Regions from separate parts of the Oscillibacter sp. KLE 1745 genome, predicted to be linked through region 2. Evidence: a T-box and tRNA genes for the amino acid it is inferred to sense, from the RefSeq annotation. Region 2 holds a T-box; the other holds one or more tRNA genes.
What was found. The T-box of region 2 lies ahead of HMPREF1546_RS12395 (glycine--tRNA ligase). A T-box ahead of a tRNA ligase gene usually reads a tRNA of that ligase, here a tRNA-Gly.
Positions count from the first base shown of each region.

Region 1: it encodes a tRNA-Gly, which carries the amino acid that the T-box ahead of HMPREF1546_RS12395 (glycine--tRNA ligase) is inferred to sense. The anticodon was not compared.

Region 1 covers NZ_KI271734.1:32,612-37,122, forward strand. The annotation lists gene HMPREF1546_RS11065 (bifunctional histidine phosphatase family protein/GNAT family N-acetyltransferase) at 23-1,090, opposite strand; gene HMPREF1546_RS11070 (hypothetical protein) at 1,247-1,426, shown strand; tRNA gene HMPREF1546_RS11075 (tRNA-Ser) at 1,571-1,662, shown strand; tRNA gene HMPREF1546_RS11080 (tRNA-Gly) at 2,062-2,135, opposite strand; gene HMPREF1546_RS11085 (D-alanyl-D-alanine carboxypeptidase family protein) at 2,250-3,371, shown strand; partial or broken gene HMPREF1546_RS11090 (glucose-6-phosphate isomerase) at 3,502-4,511, shown strand, end outside.
Region 2 covers NZ_KI271741.1:129,032-143,959, forward strand. The annotation lists gene gyrA (DNA gyrase subunit A) at 1-1,729, opposite strand, end outside; gene gyrB (DNA topoisomerase (ATP-hydrolyzing) subunit B) at 1,824-3,773, opposite strand; gene HMPREF1546_RS18910 (hypothetical protein) at 3,997-4,152, opposite strand; gene remB (extracellular matrix regulator RemB) at 4,169-4,432, opposite strand; gene HMPREF1546_RS12340 (hypothetical protein) at 4,436-5,296, opposite strand; gene recF (DNA replication/repair protein RecF) at 5,411-6,514, opposite strand; gene HMPREF1546_RS12350 (RNA-binding S4 domain-containing protein) at 6,501-6,719, opposite strand; gene dnaN (DNA polymerase III subunit beta) at 6,724-7,836, opposite strand; gene dnaA (chromosomal replication initiator protein DnaA) at 8,094-9,410, opposite strand; gene rpmH (50S ribosomal protein L34) at 9,787-9,927, shown strand; gene rnpA (ribonuclease P protein component) at 10,049-10,393, shown strand; gene yidD (membrane protein insertion efficiency factor YidD) at 10,393-10,602, shown strand; gene HMPREF1546_RS12385 (YidC/Oxa1 family membrane protein insertase) at 10,754-11,884, shown strand; gene jag (RNA-binding cell elongation regulator Jag/EloR) at 11,900-12,724, shown strand; T-box leader at 12,879-13,087, shown strand; gene HMPREF1546_RS12395 (glycine--tRNA ligase) at 13,144-14,559, shown strand; partial or broken gene HMPREF1546_RS19260 (hypothetical protein) at 14,835-14,928, shown strand, end outside.

The sequences.
Region 1 (4,511 bases), on a different contig from region 2:
CTGCCTGTTCAGAATGGAGGACTTATGTGCCCAGAAACTCCGGGTCATATCCGATGAACTTTTCCCACGCCGGCCCGTCCGCCGCCGGAGAAAAGCCGAACTCCCGGTAAAAGCCCGCCGCAGCCTCCGTCTCCGGCGTGGGCAGCCGCAGGCGGTCCCGGCCCATGGGGCGATAGTGCATCACTGCCTGGCCGATCAGCTGCACGCCGTAACCCCGGCGCCGCCAGGGCTCTGCCACTGCCAGCAGGGGGATCCAGCCGCAGCCCCGCTCCGATTCCCGGCCGTCGTCAAAGGCCACCGCGCCCACAGGCGTTCCATCCAGATACCCCGCCAGTACAGGCGCCCCGGCGGGCGGTGCCCCGGAGGTCCCCGCCCACGCCGCCGGAAACTCCGCCTGCTCCCGCGCCAGGGGGCGGAAATAGAGGCCGGGCTCCAGTCCGTTGGCCCGCTGCTTCACGGTGCATCCTTGGGTGAAGGCCGGGTCTGTCAGATGGCTCGCATCGTCCCGCCAGACCACCTGGATCCGCGCCCCCTCCGCCCGCAGCAGAGAGACAGCGGTGTTGCTGCCGGTGGGCGTCTTCCCCAGCTCCTCCAGCGGGATGCCCTGTAGGGCCGCCAGCAGCAGGCGGATGGCGCAGCCATGAGAGAACACCGCCGCCGTTTTTCCGTCATTGGCCGCCGCAATGTCCCGCACGGCCGCCAGCAGCCGGGTCTGGACTGCCTGGGGCGTCTCCGCGCCCTCTACGTGCCACAGGTGGAGCCGGTGGTTGAAGTTTTCCAGCTGCGCCGGGTCCTGCCGGGCGATCTCTCCCCAGGTCTTCTCCTCCCACACGCCCACGCAGATCTCCCGCAGGTCCCGCCGCCGGTGCAGGGGCAGGCCCTTGGGCTTGTATATGGCGCTGGCGGTGGCGCAGGTGCGGTAGAGGTCGCTGGCGTAGACCGCGTCGATGGGAATATCCGCGAATCGGCGCGCCAGCGCCTGGATCTGCCGCTCGCCCCGGTCTGTGATGCTGCTGTTGGCCTGTCCCTGGGCGATGCGGTACAGGTTGCCCTCCGCCTCTGCGTGGCGAATCAGATAGATGGTGGTCATGGTTTCCTCCGTCCGGGCCCGGGCCCGCCGTTTTGATGTTTGGATATCGCTATCGTCATTATAGCGGATCTGCCGCTTTCTGGCAAATCGCTCCGGCGCGTTTTTTTTCCGGGAAAGCGGCTATACTACGCTCAGGCCGCAAAGGAGTGACTGAAGATGAGAATGTGTACCGGATTTTGGGTCGGTATCGGCGCCGGACTGATGGCCGGCGCGGCAGTGGGAATGATGATGCCCTACGGCAGGGATCCCATGAAAACGCAGGTGGGAAAGAGTATCCACAAGCTGGGTGTCGCCGTGGACCATGCCGTGGACAGCATCGTTTCCGAAATGCGCTGACGCGCAGGGCGGGGAGCCTCGGCTCTCCGCCTTTTTTGATAAAATCGTTTTTGGGGCTTGACTTTGGGAAAAGCTCTGGTATAATAATAACGCTGTCGCATTTGGCGACGCCTCGTATACAGAAATTAGAACCAGAACAGCTATGGAGAAGTCGCCTAGTTGGTCGAGGGCGCATGATTGGAAATCATGTAGGCCCCTAAAGGGTCTCGAGGGTTCGAATCCCTCCTTCTCCGCCACAGAAAGCCTTGAAACCGTCAGGTTTCAAGGCTTTTCTTTTTTGCGTCCTGCAAGCGTTTTCACCGCAGGAAAACCCCTTGGCGGAAAGGCGGCGGAACGAAAGAGAGACATCTGCTTTTAGCAGATGTCTCTCTTTCATGGCAAGGGGTAACAATCCAAATCCTCTCAGGTCGGTCGAACTCTCTTGCATTCAAATTTGCAATTTTTCTTGAGAAGCATCTAACCGGCCTTCTGGCCGGCAGCGCCTTTGCGCCGTACAAGCGTTTTACCACAGGCAAAACCTTGGCGCAGGGCGAATTCACTTCGCCCGAGCATTTCAATCACTGAAGGGTGGAGCGACCAACGGGAGCGAAACCCAAAAGAAAATGCGACTTGTCGAAACAAGTCGCATTTTCTTTTGGAGCGGCTGATGGGAGTCGAACCCACCTATGCAGCTTGGGAAGCTGCCGTTCTACCGATGAACTACAGCCGCATCTGAGTTGTTATTATACCAGACCGCTTCATATTTTGCAACCCCCAAATCTTCTCCGGCATGAACGCCTTTTCGCGGACATAGATTCTACCATCGAAGCAAAGGGGGATCACCATGAAAAAACTCGTCGTGCTGCTGTGCGCCCTGCTGGCGCTGGGGAGCAGTGCCCAGGCGCTGGAAGTATCCGCGCCCTCGGCTCTGCTGATGGAAAAGGAGACGGGCACCGTCCTCTTCGCCAAGGACGAACATGCCAAGCTGGAGCCCGCCAGCGTCACCAAGGTCATGACGCTGCTGCTGACCATGGAGGCCATCGACGCCGGACAGCTCCACTATGACGACGTGGTCACCGCGTCGGCCCACGCCTGCTCCATGGGCGGCAGCCAGATCTGGCTGAAGGAGAATGAGCAGATGACGGTCAGCGATATGCTGAAGGCGGTGTGCGTTGTCTCTGCCAACGACTGCGCCGTGGCGCTGGCGGAGACGGTGGCCGGCAGCGAGGAGGCCTTTGTGGAGCGAATGAACCAGCGGGCCGCGGAGTTGGGCATGGCCGATACCCACTTCTGCAATGCCACCGGCCTGCCGGCGGAGGGGCATGTCACCTCCGCATACGACATCGCCCTTATGAGCCGGGAACTGATCCGAAACCACCCGGACATCCGCCAGTACACCACCATCTGGATGGATTCCCTGCGGGACGGAGCCTCCTCCCTGGTGAACACCAACCGCCTGATCCGCTTCTACCAGGGAGCCACCGGCCTGAAGACCGGCTCAACAGACAGTGCGCTGTACTGCCTCTCTGGTACGGCCGAGCGGGACGGCATGGAGCTGATCGCCGTCATCATGAAGGCACCAACCTCCACCCAGCGGTTTGAGGATGCCACCAATCTGCTGAACTACGGCTTTTCCACCTACACGCTGGAGAATGTGGTGCCGGAGTCCGCCCTGCCGCCGGTGCCCGTGTCCCTGGGGACCCAGGCCACAGTGCAGCCGGTGCTGGGGGAGAACACGCACCTCCTGCTGGAAAAGACCAAGGCGGGCAGCCTGCAGCAGCTGGTCACCCTGGCGGACTCTGTGGAGGCGCCGGTGGCGGCGGGCAGTCAACTGGGGACCCTCACCATCACCTCCGGGGAAGAAGTCGTGGCGGAGCTGCCCATCCTGGCAGGAGAGGAGATCCCACGGGTCACCTTCAGCCAGATGCTGGTCCAGATGCTGCGGACGGCCTTCCTCTGCGGCTGACGGCGGTGGGGGGCGCTGCGCCCCCTGAAATCCCGGCGGATTGCGACCGCTTTCCCTTGTGTCCCGTTTCGGGGCATGGTATAATAAGGCAACAAACCCGCGCAGCTTTACGAAAGAGAGGCCGGTCATGATGCTGGATGTCAAATCGTTCCAATTACAGTCTTTTCTGCCCCTGCCCTATGAGGAGGTCCTGGCGCCGCGGCTGAAGCGGGCCCATGAGAAGCTCCAGAGCGGCAGCGGTGCCGGCGGAGAGTTCACCGGCTGGGTCCATCTGCCCCGGGACTATGACCGGGAGGAGTTCGCCCGCATCCAGGCGGCCGCGTCCCGGATCCGGGCCAACTCCCAGGCCCTGGTGGTCATCGGGATCGGCGGCTCGTACTTAGGCGCCCGGGGTGTCATCGACTGCCTGTGCTCTCCCAATTACAACCTGAAGCGCAAGGATACCCCCAACATCTACTTTGTGGGCAATGGCCTTTCCTCCGACGCTATGGGGGAGGTGCTGGACCTGGTGGCGGATGTGGATTTCTCCGTCAACGTGATTTCCAAGTCGGGCACCACTACTGAGCCCGCCGTGGCCTTCCGCTTCTTCCGGGAGGCCTTGGAGAAGAAGTACGGCCGGGAGGGCGCCCGGGAGCGGATCTACGCCACCACGGACAAGGCCCGTGGCGCCCTGAAATCCTTGGCGGATGCTGAGGGGTGGGAGACCTTCGTGGTCCCTGACGACGTGGGCGGCCGATACAGCGTGTTGACCGCCGTGGGTCTGCTACCCATCGCCGTGGCCGGGGTGGATATCACCGCCCTGATGCAGGGAGCGGCGGAGATGATGGAGACCTGCACCGAGGCTTCCTTCCGGTGCCCTGCCTGGCGGTACGCCGCCATCCGGTACGAGCTGTACCGGGCGGGCCGGTCCATTGAGCTCTTGGCCTGCTATGACCCGGCGTTCCGGTTCATGGCGGAGTGGTGGAAGCAGCTCTTCGGCGAGAGCGAGGGCAAGGAGGGCAAGGGCCTCTTCCCCGCCAGCGTGGAGTTCACCGCGGACCTCCACTCCATGGGCCAGTACATCCAGGAGGGCAAGCGCCTGATGTTTGAGACCGTGGTGCGCCTGGGTCCCTCCGACCGACAGCTGACAGTCCCGGCGGA
Region 2 (14,928 bases):
GGTAGACCTTGCCGGTGTCGGTGAAGAAGAGGATATAGTCGTGGGTGGAGGCAGTAAACACATCCACCACGTAGTCCTCCTCCCGGGTGGTGATGCCCTTCTTGCCCATGCCGCCCTTGGACTGGGCGGTGTACTCGCTGGCAGGTGTCCGCTTGATGTAGCCCGCCTGGGTCAGGGTGAAGACACACTGCTCCTCCTCGATCAGGTCCTCGATGTCGATCTCATCCTCCACATCCTGGATCTCCGTGACCCGGTCATCGCCGAATTTGTCGGAGATGGCCTGGAGCTCCTCCTTCAGCACCTTGCGCAGCAGCTCGTCGGAGGAGAGCAGCTGGTTGAAGTAGGCGATCTTTTCCTCCAGCTCCTTGTACTCCGCCTCCAGCTTCTCCCGGTCCAGGCCCTGAAGGGCTTTCAGCCGCATATCCAGAATGGCCTGGGCCTGGATATCGTCCAGACCGAAGCGGGACATCAGGTTCTCCTTGGCGTTGTCGTAGCTGCTGCGGATGATTTTGATAACCTCGTCGATGTTGTCCTGAGCCACCAGCAGACCCTCCAGCAGGTGGGCCCGCTCCTGGGCCTTGCGCAGGTCGTACTTGGTGCGGCGGATAATGACCTCCTCCTGGAAGGCCAGATACTCGTCAATGATGTGGCGCAGGGAGAGGATCTTGGGCTGAGACTGGTTATTCACCAGGGCCAGCATGTTGATGGCAAAGCTGGTCTGCAGCTGGGTCTGGGCGAACAGGCGGTTCAGCACCACCTGGGGGTTGGCGTCCCGCTTCAGCTCGATGACGATGCGCATTCCGTCCCGGTCGGACTCGTCCCGGATGTCGGAGATGCCGTCCAGACGCTTGTCTTCCACCTGGTCGGCCATGCTCTTGATGAGCATACGCTTGTTGACCTGGTAGGGGATCTCGGTGATGACAATGCGCGTGCGGTCCTTGCCGAACTCCTCAAACTCATGCCGGGCCCGGATCACCACCCGGCCCCGGCCGGTGGCATAGGCCTGCCGGATGCCGCTGCGACCCATGATGATGCCCCGGGTGGGGAAGTCCGGCCCCTTGACGTACTGCATCAGATCACTGAGCTGAGCCTCCGGATTGTCCAGCACGCAGATGCAGGCGCCGATCACCTCCCGCAGGTTGTGGGGCGGGATATTGGTGGCCATGCCCACCGCGATGCCGCTGGAGCCGTTCACCAGCAGATTGGGAAACCGGGAGGGCAGGACACGGGGCTCCTTGCGGGTCTCGTCGAAGTTGGGGTCCCAGTCCACAGTGTCCTTTTCAATGTCCCGCAGCATCTCGTCGGAGAGCCGGGACATCCGGGCCTCCGTGTACCGGTAGGCCGCCGGGGGATCGCCATCCACGGACCCGAAGTTGCCGTGGCCGTCCACCAGGGGATAGCGCATGGAGAAATCCTGAGCCAGGCGGACCAGAGCGTCATAGACGCTGGCGTCGCCGTGGGGATGGTACCGGCCCAGCACGTCGCCCACGCAGGTGGCGGACTTTTTGAAGGGTTTGTCCACCGTGAGGCCATCCTCATACATGGCGTAGAGGATCCGGCGATGGACGGGCTTGAGGCCATCCCGCACGTCAGGGAGAGCCCGGCCCACGATGACGCTCATGGCGTACTCAATGTAGGATTTCTCCATCTCGGGGACCAGCGGTGACTCCACGATCTTCTGTTCGGGGTACCGGATCTCCTCAGGATCGTATTGGGGCTTTTTGCTCATGTATCGTATCTCCTTTTTGTAGGGGCCGGCGCCCTCGCCGGCCCGCAAAGGCATATCTGATCGGACGGGCGGCCGAGGGCAGCCGCCCTACGGATCAATAGTCAAGATTGACCGCGTATTGGGCGTTGCGCTCGATAAATTCCTTCCGGGGCTCCACCTTCTCGCCCATCAGGATGGTAAAGGTCTCGTCCGCGGCCACGGCGTCATCCAGCGTGATGCGCCGGAGCGTCCGGGTGGTGGGATCCATGGTGGTCTCCCACAGCTCATGGGGGTTCATCTCACCCAGGCCCTTGAACCGGGAGATGTCGATCTTGGCGTTGGGGTTGTCGCCCCGCATCTCGGCGGCGATCTTCTCCCGCTGGATATCATCAAAGGCCACTCGGGTGGTCTTGCCACGGGTCAGCTTATACAGGGGCGGAACGGCGGAGTAGACATAGCCCTCCTCGATCAGGGGCCGCATGAAGCGGAAGAAGAAGGTCAGCAGCAGAGTACGGATATGGGCGCCGTCCACATCGGCATCGGCCATGATGATGACCTTGTGATACCGGAGCCTGTTCAGATCGAACTCATCCCCGATGCCCGCGCCCAGGGCTGTGATGACGGGCTGGAGCTTGTCGTTGCCGTAGACCTTGTCTGCCCGGGCCTTCTCCACGTTCAGCATCTTGCCCCACAGGGGGAGAATGGCCTGGAACCGGGAATCCCGCCCCTGGGTGGCGGAGCCGCCTGCGGAGTCTCCCTCGACGATATAGAGCTCCGTCAGCTCCGGATTGTTCTCATTGCAGTCCCGCAGCTTATCCGGCATGGCGGCGCCGCCGAGAGCCGTCTTGCGGCGGATGGATTCCCGGGCCTTTTTGGCGGCCTCTCTCGCCCGATTGGCAGTGAGAGCCTTATCCAGGATCATCCGGCCCACCTGGGGGTTCTCCTCCAGGAAGATCTCCAGCTTTTCGGAGACGATGTTATTCACCAGGGTCCGGATCTCACTGTTGCCCAACTTCGACTTGGTCTGGCCCTCAAACTGGGCCTCTGTCAGCTTGACGGAAATGACGCAGGTGAGGCCCTCCCGGCAGTCCTCGCCGGAGACCTTCTCGTCATCCTTCAGCAGCTTGATCTTCCGGCCGTAGGCGTTCAGCACATTGGTGAGAGCCCGCTTGAAGCCCTCCTCGTGCATGCCGCCCTCCGGCGTGTGGACGTTGTTGGCGAAGGAGAGGATCGTCTCGTTGTAGCCGTCGTTATACTGCATGGCCACTTCCGCCACGGAGTCCTCCCGGGCTCCGGACATGTAAATCACGTCGTTGTGAAGCACATCCTTGCTCTTGTTCAGCCAGGTAACAAACTCCCGGATGCCGCCCTCGAAGCACATGTTGTCCTCCTGCTCCCGTCCGGGGCGGGCGTCCACAGTGCGGATGCACAGGCCAGCGTTCAGGAACGCCTCCTCCCGCATCCGGGTGTGGAGGGTATCGTAATTGTACTCCGTATCCTCGAACATCTCCGGGTCCGGCTTAAAGGTGACAGTGGTGCCGGTGTGGTCTGTATCTCCCACAATGGTCATGGGCTGGGTCACATTGCCCCTGGAGAACTTCATCTCATAGATATGTCCGTCCCGGTGGACCTGGACCGTCAGCCATTCGGAAAGGGCGTTCACCACACTGGCGCCCACGCCGTGGAGACCGCCGGAGACCTTGTAGCCCCCACCGCCGAACTTGCCGCCGGCGTGGAGGACGGTGTACACCACCTCCAGGGCGGGCTTGCCGGTCTGGGCCTGGATGTCCACGGGGATGCCACGGCCATTGTCCACCACGGTGATGGTGTCCCCCTCGTTGATTCGCACCAGGATGTCGGTGCAGTAGCCGGCCAGTGCCTCGTCGATGGCGTTGTCCACGATCTCATAGACCAGATGGTGCAGGCCGGAGGTGGACGTGGAGCCGATATACATGCCGGGCCGCTTCCGGACGGCTTCCAGGCCTTCCAGCACCTGAATCTCCGATGCGTCGTACTCGTTGGCCGTGTCCACCGCAGTGGAGTTCAACAGTTCATTTTCTGCCATGCAGGTTCTCCTTTCAGGATATTCATATCCGTTCCAAGGCAAGAAGAGCCGGGCCGGAGCCGCCTCCGGCCCGTTTCTCCTTGCCCTGAACCATGTAAGTTGGAATCAAATGCGTAATTTCTTTAAAATGGGATATATCAGCAGAGCCAGGAGGGCGGCGAACAGCGCCACCCAGGCAAAATACAGCAGCAGAAGGAACACGCTGTACACCAGAAGCAGAGGGCTAGACCAGCCGTCTCCGGCGCCTGCTGTAATTTTGCAGCAGGACCAGCTGCACCGTGAACACTGCCGCCAGAAAGAGCACCAGAGTTCCTGTCTCCAGGGATGTGAACAAGGATAAAAAGTGGGGAAGGTTTACCAGTGTCGTATATGCCGCCATGGGATCCCCCCCTGGCTCATTCCAGGTTTCCGCTCTCCGCCCGCTTCTGGAGGGTGGTGGAATTCAGCTGGCTGAGGTACACGATCTGCCGGTGATAGGGGTGATCGCACACCACGAAGGACTTGGGGATCTCGCCGGACACGTCCAGCACCACGCCCTCTTTCTCCGCGGCCGCCAGATACTCCCGGGTCCGCTTGCCGTAACTGCATTTGTCCAGATCAAAGATGCCGATGACCCGGCGGTCGGGAAGGATTTCGTTTTGGCCGATATGCAGGTACATCGTTCATGCCCCCTCTGGAACCTGGAGTAAATCGTAAAACCACAGGCGCTGCCGGACTATCTTTTGGAACGTTCCTTCATAATTTTCATAAATGACCACGGACAATTTTTCCTCTGGATCTCCGCTGTAAACGGCGACTGTCTTTCGAAAGTCCCCGGTACTCAGCTTTTCTGTAATGATCCTGATGCCCTCTTCCCGGTCGAAAATATCATAGTACAAAGTGCCGATTTCGCCGAACTGCGCGATGGTGCCGACCTCGGAAAACTGATACTGCCCTTCCTCCAGAAATTCTGACAAAATCTTCTGGACATCCGCGTGTTCCGCCGGAACCAAGCCGTTAATTGTGACTTTATCCCCTTCGCCGATGGCTGCCTGAACAGAAGAACTCGCCTCCAGAGCGGAGAGAATCTTCCGGTCCGTATCCGTAATGGCCAGCTCCGGGATCTCGGACAGCGCATTTTCCTCACTGATGACTTCCTCCACCATGGTGTAATTGGCCGCCCGCATCTCGTGCAAGATCAGTACGCCGAAGCCGACAGCCAGCGCCGCGCCGGAGCACAGCGCCATTCCCCGGCATATCCACTTTTTCCAGCGGAGATCCCCTGTGGTCCGCAACTGGGAAAGGCTCCATCCAAAGAGGAGTGCACATCCATAAGCTGCCCAGAACCCCAGCAGGAAGGACAGCGAAAGGGAGGACTGTGCCAGCAGACAGAGAGCCAGTCCCAATGCGCCCGCCAGCACCGGAAGAGACAGCAGCCAGCAGTTTTTCCGGCAGAGCAGCCCCACCAGCAGCTCCCACAGAAATCCAATGAGCGGGACGCCAAAGACAATGAGGGGCAGCGCATGATACCAAATCCAGTCCATTCTGCCTTTCCCTGCTTTCACTCTGTTTTCTGCTGTCAAAAAGAGAAAATCCACTTCCCGCAGACAGCTGATGTACTGCAGGGCTCCTGCGCTCACGCTTGGTCGCGGTGTTCTTCACCCGATGGCGCCCTGTTTCACATGGAACACCTTCCCACCCAGAAGGACCGGCAGCCGATCATCTTCGCAGCAGGTAATGAACACCTGCCCCCCCGCGATGCGGTTGAGAACGAACTCCTGCCGGCGGGGATCCAGCTCACTGAGAACGTCATCCAGCAGCAGCACCGGGTATTCGCCGGTGGCGTTCTGGTAGATTTCCCGCTCCGCCAGCTTCAGCGCCAGAGCCGCGGTGCGGGTCTGACCCTGGGAAGAGTAGGATTTGGCCTCCCGGCCGTCGATGGTGATGACCAGATCGTCCTTGTGGGGGCCGGAGAGGCACATCCGGGAGGCCCGCTCCGCCCCCTGGTGGGATTCCATGTGGGCCCGGAGCTGCTCCGTGAGAACCTCCACCTCCGCCGCCGGGTCCGTGACGGAGGAAACAGTCTGATAGGTGATCTCCAGGCGCTCCCTTCCGCCGGAGCACTCCCGATGGTGGCGGGCGGCATAGCGCTTCAGCGCCTCCGCGAACTGCCGGCGGTAGTGGACCAGCACTGCGCCGAAACGAACCATCCGTTCGTTAAAGTCCGGCAGCAGCTCCAGGAGATCCGGCCGCTCCTCACTGTCCCGCAGAATGCGGGTCTTGTGGTCATAGAGCCGGTGGTACTCCGCCAGAGCGGCCGCGTATCTCGGCCGCAACTGGCAGAGTGCGGTGTCCATGAAGCGCCGCCGGGCGGCGGCCCCCTCCCGGATCAGATACAGGTCGTCCGGGCAGAAGAATACGGTGTGGTATACCTGACTCAGGGCGGCGCTGTTTTTGGCAGGCACCTGATTCACCCACATCTTCCGCCGCCGGTCCCGGTACAGCTCCACCCGGGTGCGGAACTCCCGGTCTCGGGCGGAGATCCCGGCTTCCAGCACAGCGGCGGGCGCATCGAAGGCAATCATCTCCCGGTCCGTCCTGGCCCGGGGGGATTTCCCGCAGGAGAGGTAGACGATAGCCTCCAGCAGATTGGTCTTGCCCTGGGCGTTCTCCCCGAAGATCACATTGCAGTCCGGGTCAAAGGATACCCGCTGGCCGGAGTAGTTGCGGAAATGCTGCAGCTCCAGCTCAAGAATCCGCATAGGCCACCGTATAATGGGCGCCCTGGAAGGCCACATCGTCTCCGGGGCGGATCTTTTTGCCCCGCATGGTGCAGATCTCGCCGTTGACGGTGACCTCGCCGCCCTGGATCCGCTCCTTTGCCTCGCCGCCGGAGGACACCAGATTGGCGAATTTCAGCAGGTCCTGGAGCTTGATGAACTCCGTGTGAATCGTGATCGTCTCCATCTGCTCACTCCGCGCTCTTCAGCCGCACCGGCAGGACCATATAGAGGAAGTTTTCCTCCCCCTCCGTGGGGACGATGATGGCGGGGGAGACGCCGGTATTCAGCTCGATCTTCACCGTGTCCGCCGGCGCGTACCGGAGAGCCTCCATCAGATAGCGGTTGTTGAACCCGATCTCCAGCCCGCCGCCGTCACCGGACAAGCGGCAGATATCCTTGGCCTCGCCGTTTCCGGTCTTGGCGGAGAGCAGCACCTTGTCGTGGTCAAACAGGCACCGGACCGGACTCTTCTGCTTTTCGGAGATCACCACACTGACGCGGTCAATGCTCTCGATCAGGGCCTTGGTGTCCGCGATGACGGAGATGGGATTCTTCCGTGGGATGGCATTCTTATAATCCAGGAACTCTCCCTCCAACCGGCGGCAGATCAACTCCGTGTCTCCTACCTCAAATAGAATATGACTTTTGCCCAGGGTCACGGCAGCCAGATCCTCCACGTCGGAACAGATATTTTTCACCTCGCCCAGGGCGCTGCCCGGCGCCACAAAGGAAAAGGCGCCGCCGTCGATCTTTTCCAGCGGCTCCCGCCGGATGGCCAGACGGAATCCGTCCACCGCCACCATAGTCAGGCCCTGGTCCGTGATCTCGAACAGGGCACCGGTATGGATGGGGCGGCTCTCATTGGTGGAGACAGCGAAGGCCGTCTCCTCGATCATGGCACGCAGCAGCTTCTGTTGGATGGAGACGGAAAAATCATCCTCCACCATGGGCAGCTCCGGGTAATCCGCCGCGGAGAGGCCCAGGATATCAAAGTCCGCATCGCCGCAGGAGAGATGAACCAGCTGTTTGTCATCTGCGGTGAAAACCACCACATCGTCGGGCATCCGGCGGATGATGTCGCCGAAGAGGCGGGCGTTTAAAACAATCTCGCCGGGTTCCGTTACATCGGTGGAGACCTTCGTACGGATGCCGGTCTGCAGGTTGTAGCCGGAAATGGTCAGCTGGCTGTCCGCGTGGAGCAGCAGCCCTTCCAGCGCGGGAATGGAGCTCTTCTGGGCCACGGCGCGGCTGGTGACGGCGATGGCGCTTTGCAGAAGGGCTTTTTCACAGGAGAATTTCATGCATGCACTTCCTCTCTAGTCGGGGTTTGAAGATATGGGTCGGAATCGCTCTTTTGAAAAAGAAAGAAATGTATTTTTTAGAAAAAGCAGCCGTAGGGAAAAAAGCTGTGGAAAAGGCGGGGAAAGGCTTGCGCTGTCGGATTTTGAGGCTCCACAGGGGATGTGGAAGGATCCGGGGATTTTTCCACGGACTTTTTTGAAAGACCATTTTCCACAGGGAAGTTTTTCTTTTCCACGGAAGATGTGGAGAAATCTGGTCACCGCTTGGAGTTGATATTCGTCTTGATCTCCTTCACCATTTCGGCAAACGCAGCGTCCTTCTTCATCTTCTTTTCGATTTGCTGGATGGAGTAGAGGACGGTGGAGTGGTCCCGGTTGTCAAAGACCTTGCCGATCTCATCCAGACTGAGGTTCGTCATGGAGCGGATCAGGTACATGGCAATCTGCCGGGCGGAGACCGCGTCCCGCACCCGCTGCTGGCCCCGGATCACGGACTCGTCCAGACTGTAATATTTGGAGATATACTCAAGGATGGCCTCCGGCGTGGGGACATACTCGTTGCTGCGGCGCAGCATGTCCTGGATGGCCCGGGTGACGGTTTCTTCGTCGGTGTCGTTGCCCAGCAGATCCTTGTAGGCCAGGATCTTGTTGATGGTGCCCTCCAGCTGGCGGACGTTGGCGGTGACGTTTTCGGCGATGTAGGCGGAGATTTTGTCCGGCAGCTCCATGCCCAGCAGGGCGGCCTTGTTCTTCACGATGGCAAGGCGCGTCTCAAAATCCGGCGGCGCTACGTCCACCAGCAGGCCCCACTCGAACCGGGTGCGGAGGCGGTCCTCCAGCTGGGTCATCTCAGAGGGGGGGCGGTCAGAGGTCAGGACGATCTGCCGGCCGGACTCGTACAGGGTGTTGAAGGTATGGAAGAACTCCTCCTGCGTCTGCTTTTTGCCGGCGATGAACTGCACGTCGTCCACCAGCAGCAGGTCCGCCTGACGGTACTTCTCCCGCATCTCCGCGGTCTTGCCCTCCCGGATAGCATCCACCAGCTCGTTGGTCAGGTCGTCGCCCTTGACGTAAGCGATCTTGGACCGGGGATCGTTCCGGCGGATGACGTTGGCGATGGCATAGATCAGATGGGTCTTGCCCAGGCCGGAGTCCCCGTAGATCAGCAGGGGGTTGTAGTTCTGAGCAGGATGCTCCGCCACGGAGACGGAGGCGGCATAAGCCAGCTTGTTGGAAGGGCCCACCACGAAGGTCTCGAATGTGAACTCCGCGGAAGTGAACCGCTCACTCTGGCGGTGCGGGCGGTTATCCTTGAGCTCTGCGTAATCCAGGTCGTCCAGAATCTTCACTTCAAAATCCGTGGAGAAAATGTCGTGAAGGGAGGCCTTGATGTTTTTCATGAACAGGGACTCGATATAGCCTTTTTTAAAGTCGTTGGAACAGTGGAGGATAAACGTATTGCCCTGGATGTCCACAGCCTCCAATTCGTCGAACCAGGTGGCGATGGTGGTCTCCGAGAGCTCGCCCTTCAGCTGGGATAGTACATTGTCCCACACGTCGGCGACGGAATTCAAAAGGAAACACCTCTCTCTAGTAAAAAATAGACATGGCAGTACGCTTTATTATACCAAAGACAGCCGGAAATTACAACACTTATTCTAATAATAAGAACCAAGGAGATCCGCCTGCACAGGCAACAAGATATAGCGGCTTTGGACATCATGGGACACCAGATTTTGAAATTTTCGAGAATCGCAACTGAAAAAAGAAAAAAATACGGAAATTTCGCAAAACTTTTAAGTTTTAGTTGACATATTTTCAAACAGTCTGTATAATATCGGTTGCGCCGCGATCATGCGGTCTTGATCTGTTTACTGCGCCGCCCTTTAGGCGGTGTCGAGTAAGTGCCGCCCTCAAAAGGGCCGCAATTCTGACAGGAGGTGTCTCAACATGGCAACGAAACGTACCTATCAGCCCAAGAAGCTGCACGGCCAGAAGGTCCACGGTTTCCGCAAGAGAATGGCAACCGCCAACGGCCGCAAGGTCCTGGCCCGTCGCCGCGCCAAGGGCCGCGCCCGTCTGTCCTACTGAGAAACGGACCGTGCGGGAGACACTTGAACAACGTCTTCAGGGACGGCGGGAATTCTGTGATTCCTCCGTCCCTCGTTGAGTTTGTGTCAGATGTGTCAAATGGGAGAAGGCAGGTGGCAGCATGAAGCGGGCAGTGACCCTGAAAGAGAATTATGAGTTCCGCCGGCTGTACCAGAAGGGCGCCTCCGCCGTGGGCGGAGGGATGGTGCTTTACTGCCGGAAAAACCGGCTGGGGCACAACCGCCTGGGCGTGACGGTATCCGTCAAGCTGGGTCATGCGGTGGTCCGCAACCGGGCCCGCCGCCGCCTGCGGGAGGTCTACCGGCTCAATTCCGGACGGCTCCGCCAGGGGTACGATATGATTCTAGTAGCCAGGGGACGGACCCTGACTGCCTCCTGGAAGGAGCTGAACGATACCTTCCTGCGTCTTTGCAGGAAGCTGGAGCTGCTGGAGGACCGGTCATGATGAAAAAGGTCCTGCTGGCCCTGGTGAAATTTTACCGGGTGGCCATCTCCCCGTACCGGCCGCCTTGCTGCCGGTATATTCCCACCTGTTCCCAATATGCGCTGGAGGCGATTGAGAAGTACGGCGCCCTCAAGGGCGGCTGGCTGGCGTTCCGGCGTATCCTGCGCTGCAATCCGTTTCACAAGGGAGGATATGATCCGGTCCCATGAGAGGAGGGGACAAGCCCCTCTGCCGGACCCTGTGCTGCTGTCCGGCCGTCTGTCAGCCGGCACTGCGGAATGCGGACAGGCCGAAAGCGGAAATGCTCCGCTCTGCGGGCGCTGAAAGCCCGGGTCCCATTACAATTTGGAGGAAGCATCTATGTTTTCAACCATCGGATACGCAATTTGTATCCCGTTTGCGGCCCTGCTGCGGCTGTTTTACAACCTGACAGGGTCCTACGGCGTGTCCCTGATCCTGTTCACGCTGGTCATCAAGCTGATCCTGCTGCCCTTCCAGATGAAGTCCAAGAAGAGCATGGTGCGGATGAGCCGCATGTCCGGCAAGATGCAGGAGATCCAGAAGAAATACGCCAACAACCAGCTGAAGATGCAGGAGGAGATGCAGAAGTTCTACCAGGAAGAGGGCTTCAATCCCATGAGCGGCTGCCTGTGGAGCTTTCTGCCCCTGCCCATTCTGATGGCCCTGTACTATATCATCCGGGAGCCCATTGTCTACTTCATGAACTTCGGCGGCAAGGACGCCGGTCTGGCGGTAGTGAATGCGGCCAGAAGTCTGATTGAAGGCGCCGGTATTGAGATCGTGGCCAGCCCTGGCTATGAGCAGATCGCCATTTCCAACATCATTAACAGCCAGTTCCCCGACTTCATTGCAGAGCATCCCGGCTGGGTGAACATCGACTACCACTTCCTGGGGATTGACCTGATCCAGACGCCCTGGAGCGCTGTCAGCAGCCTCTCCACGGGCATCACGCTGGCCGCGGTGGGACTGATTCTGATTCCCATCATTTCCGGTGTGTTCAGCTTCCTGCTGAGCAAGGTCAGCATGAGCCAGTCCGCCCAGACTGCGGCTGCCAACGGCTCCACCAAGATGATGATGTGGATGATGCCTCTGATGTCTATCTACATCGCCTTCATCGTGCCCGCCGCCCTGGGCGTGTATTGGGCTGCCCAGAGCGCGTTCTCCATTATCCAGGAGATGGTCCTGGGCAAGTTCTACACCAAGAAGCTGCAGGAAGAGGAGGACGCCCGGCAGGAGATGATCCAGGCGGACCGCCAGAAGCGGATGGAGGAGGCCAAGCTGCTTCAGGAGCAGCAGCGTCAGCAGGCCGCACAGAAGAAGAGCCTGAAGGAAAAGCGGCAGGCGGCGCAGGAGGCCAAGGCCCTGAAGGCCAAAAAGGCGGCCACCAGCACCACGGAAGCGGGCCGTGTGGGAGACCGGCCCTATGCCCGCGGCCGGTCCTACAAGGAGGACCGCTATGATGATCAGTAAGGAGCTTGTTACGCCATGAGACAGTTTATTGATGTAACGGGCAAGACCGAGGATGAGGCCATCCAGAATGCCCTGCGGCAGCTTGGCCTGGACCGGGACGATGTGTCCGTTGAGATTTTGGAGCGAGCAAAGTCCGGTTTTCTGGGTCTGGGCAGCTGCCCGGCCAAGGTCCGGGTGAGCTACGGCCCGGAGGAGGAAGAGGAGATTCTCGCCCCCGCGCCTGCCCCCAAGGAGAAGCCGCAGGAAGAGCGGCCTAAGCCCCCCAAAGCGGAAAAGCCGCCCAGACAGGAGCGCAAGCCGGCGGAGGCGCCGGCGCCCGCCCCGGAGGAGAAGACCCGGCAGTCCGCTCCCGTGCAGACACTGGGCGAAGAAGTGGATGACGAGAAGGCCCAGGCCATCCGTAAGTTCCTCTCCGGCCTGCTGGAGCAGATGGAGAGTGCTGCGGAGATCCACATCTATCTGCTGGAGAAGGGCCGCTACAAGGTGATCCTGGAGGGCAAGAATCTGGGCGCACTGATCGGCCGCCGGGGCGAGACTCTGGACGCCATCCAGCAGCTGACCAGCTATGCGGTGAACCGCAGCGGCAGCGGCCGGGTGCGGGTGCAGCTGGACGCGGAGAATTACCGGGAAAAGCGGGAGCAGAGTCTTCAGCATCTGGCCCGGAAGGTGGCCGCCAAGGTCACCAAGTACCGCCGCAGCGTGACACTGGAACCTATGAATGCCTATGAGCGGCATGTGATCCATACGGCGCTGCAGGATGTGCCCAATGTGACGACCTACTCCACCGGAACGGAGCCCAACCGCCGGGTGATCGTGGCCTACGATCGGGAGAAAAAGTAAATTGGGAAAGGCCGCCCTATAGGGCGGCCTTTTTCTGCGCTTCGGATAAGGGATCAGACCAGGGTCCGGGTGAGAGAGTGCCCTGCCTGGTGCGGCTTCTGTGGGACTCGGCCTTGACATTCTGATGAAAACGTGATACAGTTCTCACGATATCCAAAAGGCAGTGACAGGGAGAAGTATCCCCCATACCCCGGCAAAGAGAGAGGGCGGCTGGTGTGAGCCCTTGCGGGGAGGCGGAAGAACAGGCACCCTGGAGCCGCGGGGCGGAAATGCCCTGCCGGTCCCCGCCGTTACCGGGTGAAGAGTGCGCGTCAGCCAGGCGCGAATTCAGGTGGAACCACGGACTGATTGTTCGCCCTGAGCCGAAAACCGGCTCGGGGCGTTTTTTCTGTCCGGGCCGCCGTAAAGGAGAATGGAACATGAAAAACACCGAGAAGACCATGGAGAAGATCGTGGCCCTGTGTAAGAACCGGGGATTCGTATTCCCCGGCAGTGAGATCTATGGCGGCCTTGCCAACAGCTGGGACTACGGTCCCCTGGGCGTGGAGATGAAGAACAATGTCAAGCGGGCCTGGTGGAAGAAATTCGTCCAGGAGAATCCCTACAACGTGGGACTGGACTCTGCCATTTTGATGAATCCCCAGGTGTGGGTGGCCAGCGGCCACGTATCCACCTTCAACGATCCTCTGATTGACTGCAAGGCCTGCAAGATGCGCCATCGGGCGGACAAGCTGGTGGAGAGCTATGTGCAGGAGCACGGCATGGACGTGAACGTGGAGGCCATGACCCAGGAGGAGCTGGTGGCATTCATCCGGGACAACCAAGTGCCCTGCCCCGGTTGCGGCAAGAGCGACTTCACCGACATCCGCAAATTCAACCTGATGTTCAAGACCCACCAGGGCGTCACGGAGGACACCGCCAACGAGGTGTACCTGCGGCCGGAGACCGCCCAGGGCATTTTTGTCAACTTCCCCGCCATCCAGCGGACCACCCGCCGGAAGCTGCCCTTCGGCGTGTGCCAGATCGGCAAGTCCTTCCGCAACGAGATCACCCCGGGCAATTTCATTTTCCGCATCCGGGAGTTCGAGCAGATGGAGCTGGAGTTCTTCTGCAAGCCGGACACGGATCTGGAGTGGTTCCAGTATTGGCGGACGTACTGCCACGACTGGCTGAAGGGCCTGAACATCAAGGAGGAGAATCTGCGGCTGCGGGATCACGAGCCCGAGGAGCTGAGTTTCTACTCCAAGGCCACTACGGACTTTGAGTATCTGTTCCCCTTCGGCTGGGGGGAACTGTGGGGTGTGGCGGACCGGACCAACTACGACCTGACCCAGCATCAGGAGCACTCCGGCCAGGATCTGACCTATTTCGATCAGGAGAAGAACGAGCACTATATCCCCTATGTGGTGGAGCCCTCCCTGGGCGCGGACCGGATGACCCTGGCCCTGCTGGTGGAAGCCTACGATGAAGAGGTGGTGGATGCAGAAAAGAACGACGTCCGCACCGTCATGCGGTTCCATCCGGCCATCGCGCCTTTTAAGTGCGCGGTGCTGCCCCTTTCTAAGAAGCTCTCCGAAAAGGCCCGTGAGATCCAGGCGGAGCTCAGCAAGGACTGGATGGTGGATTTTGACGACACCGGTTCCATCGGCAAGCGGTACCGCCGGGAGGACGAGATCGGCACGCCCTACTGCATCACGGTGGATTTCGACACCGTGGGCGACGCGGATAAGGCTGGCGACAACTGCGTTACCGTCCGGGACCGGGACACCATGGAGCAGGTGCGGCTGCCTATCGACCAGCTGAAGAGCTATCTGGCGGAGAAACTGGCATATTGATGCCTGTGTCGATCCTGCTCCAGAACGCCGCGGCGCGGCGTCCGAGCATTTTGCCGGAGGCAAAATCTCGCCGGAGGGCGGATTCATTCCGCCCGAGGAATGAGATGGGACAGGGGTCTCGCAAAAGCAGTGCTTTTGCGGGAGGGCAGGTGCGGCTGCCCGTCGACCAGCTGAAGAGCTATCTGGCGGAGAAACTGGCATACTGATCGGAGATTATCGGGGCCGCGGGAAATCCCCGCGGCCCTTTTTATAACCTGGGAAATGAGGTAGAAGTGTTGAAGAGACAGAAGCGGCCCCGGGCGTTGGGGCCGGTGTGGCTGCGCTGGGTCATGTTTCTGGGCGGCAGCCTTTGCATGGGGCTGGCTGTGG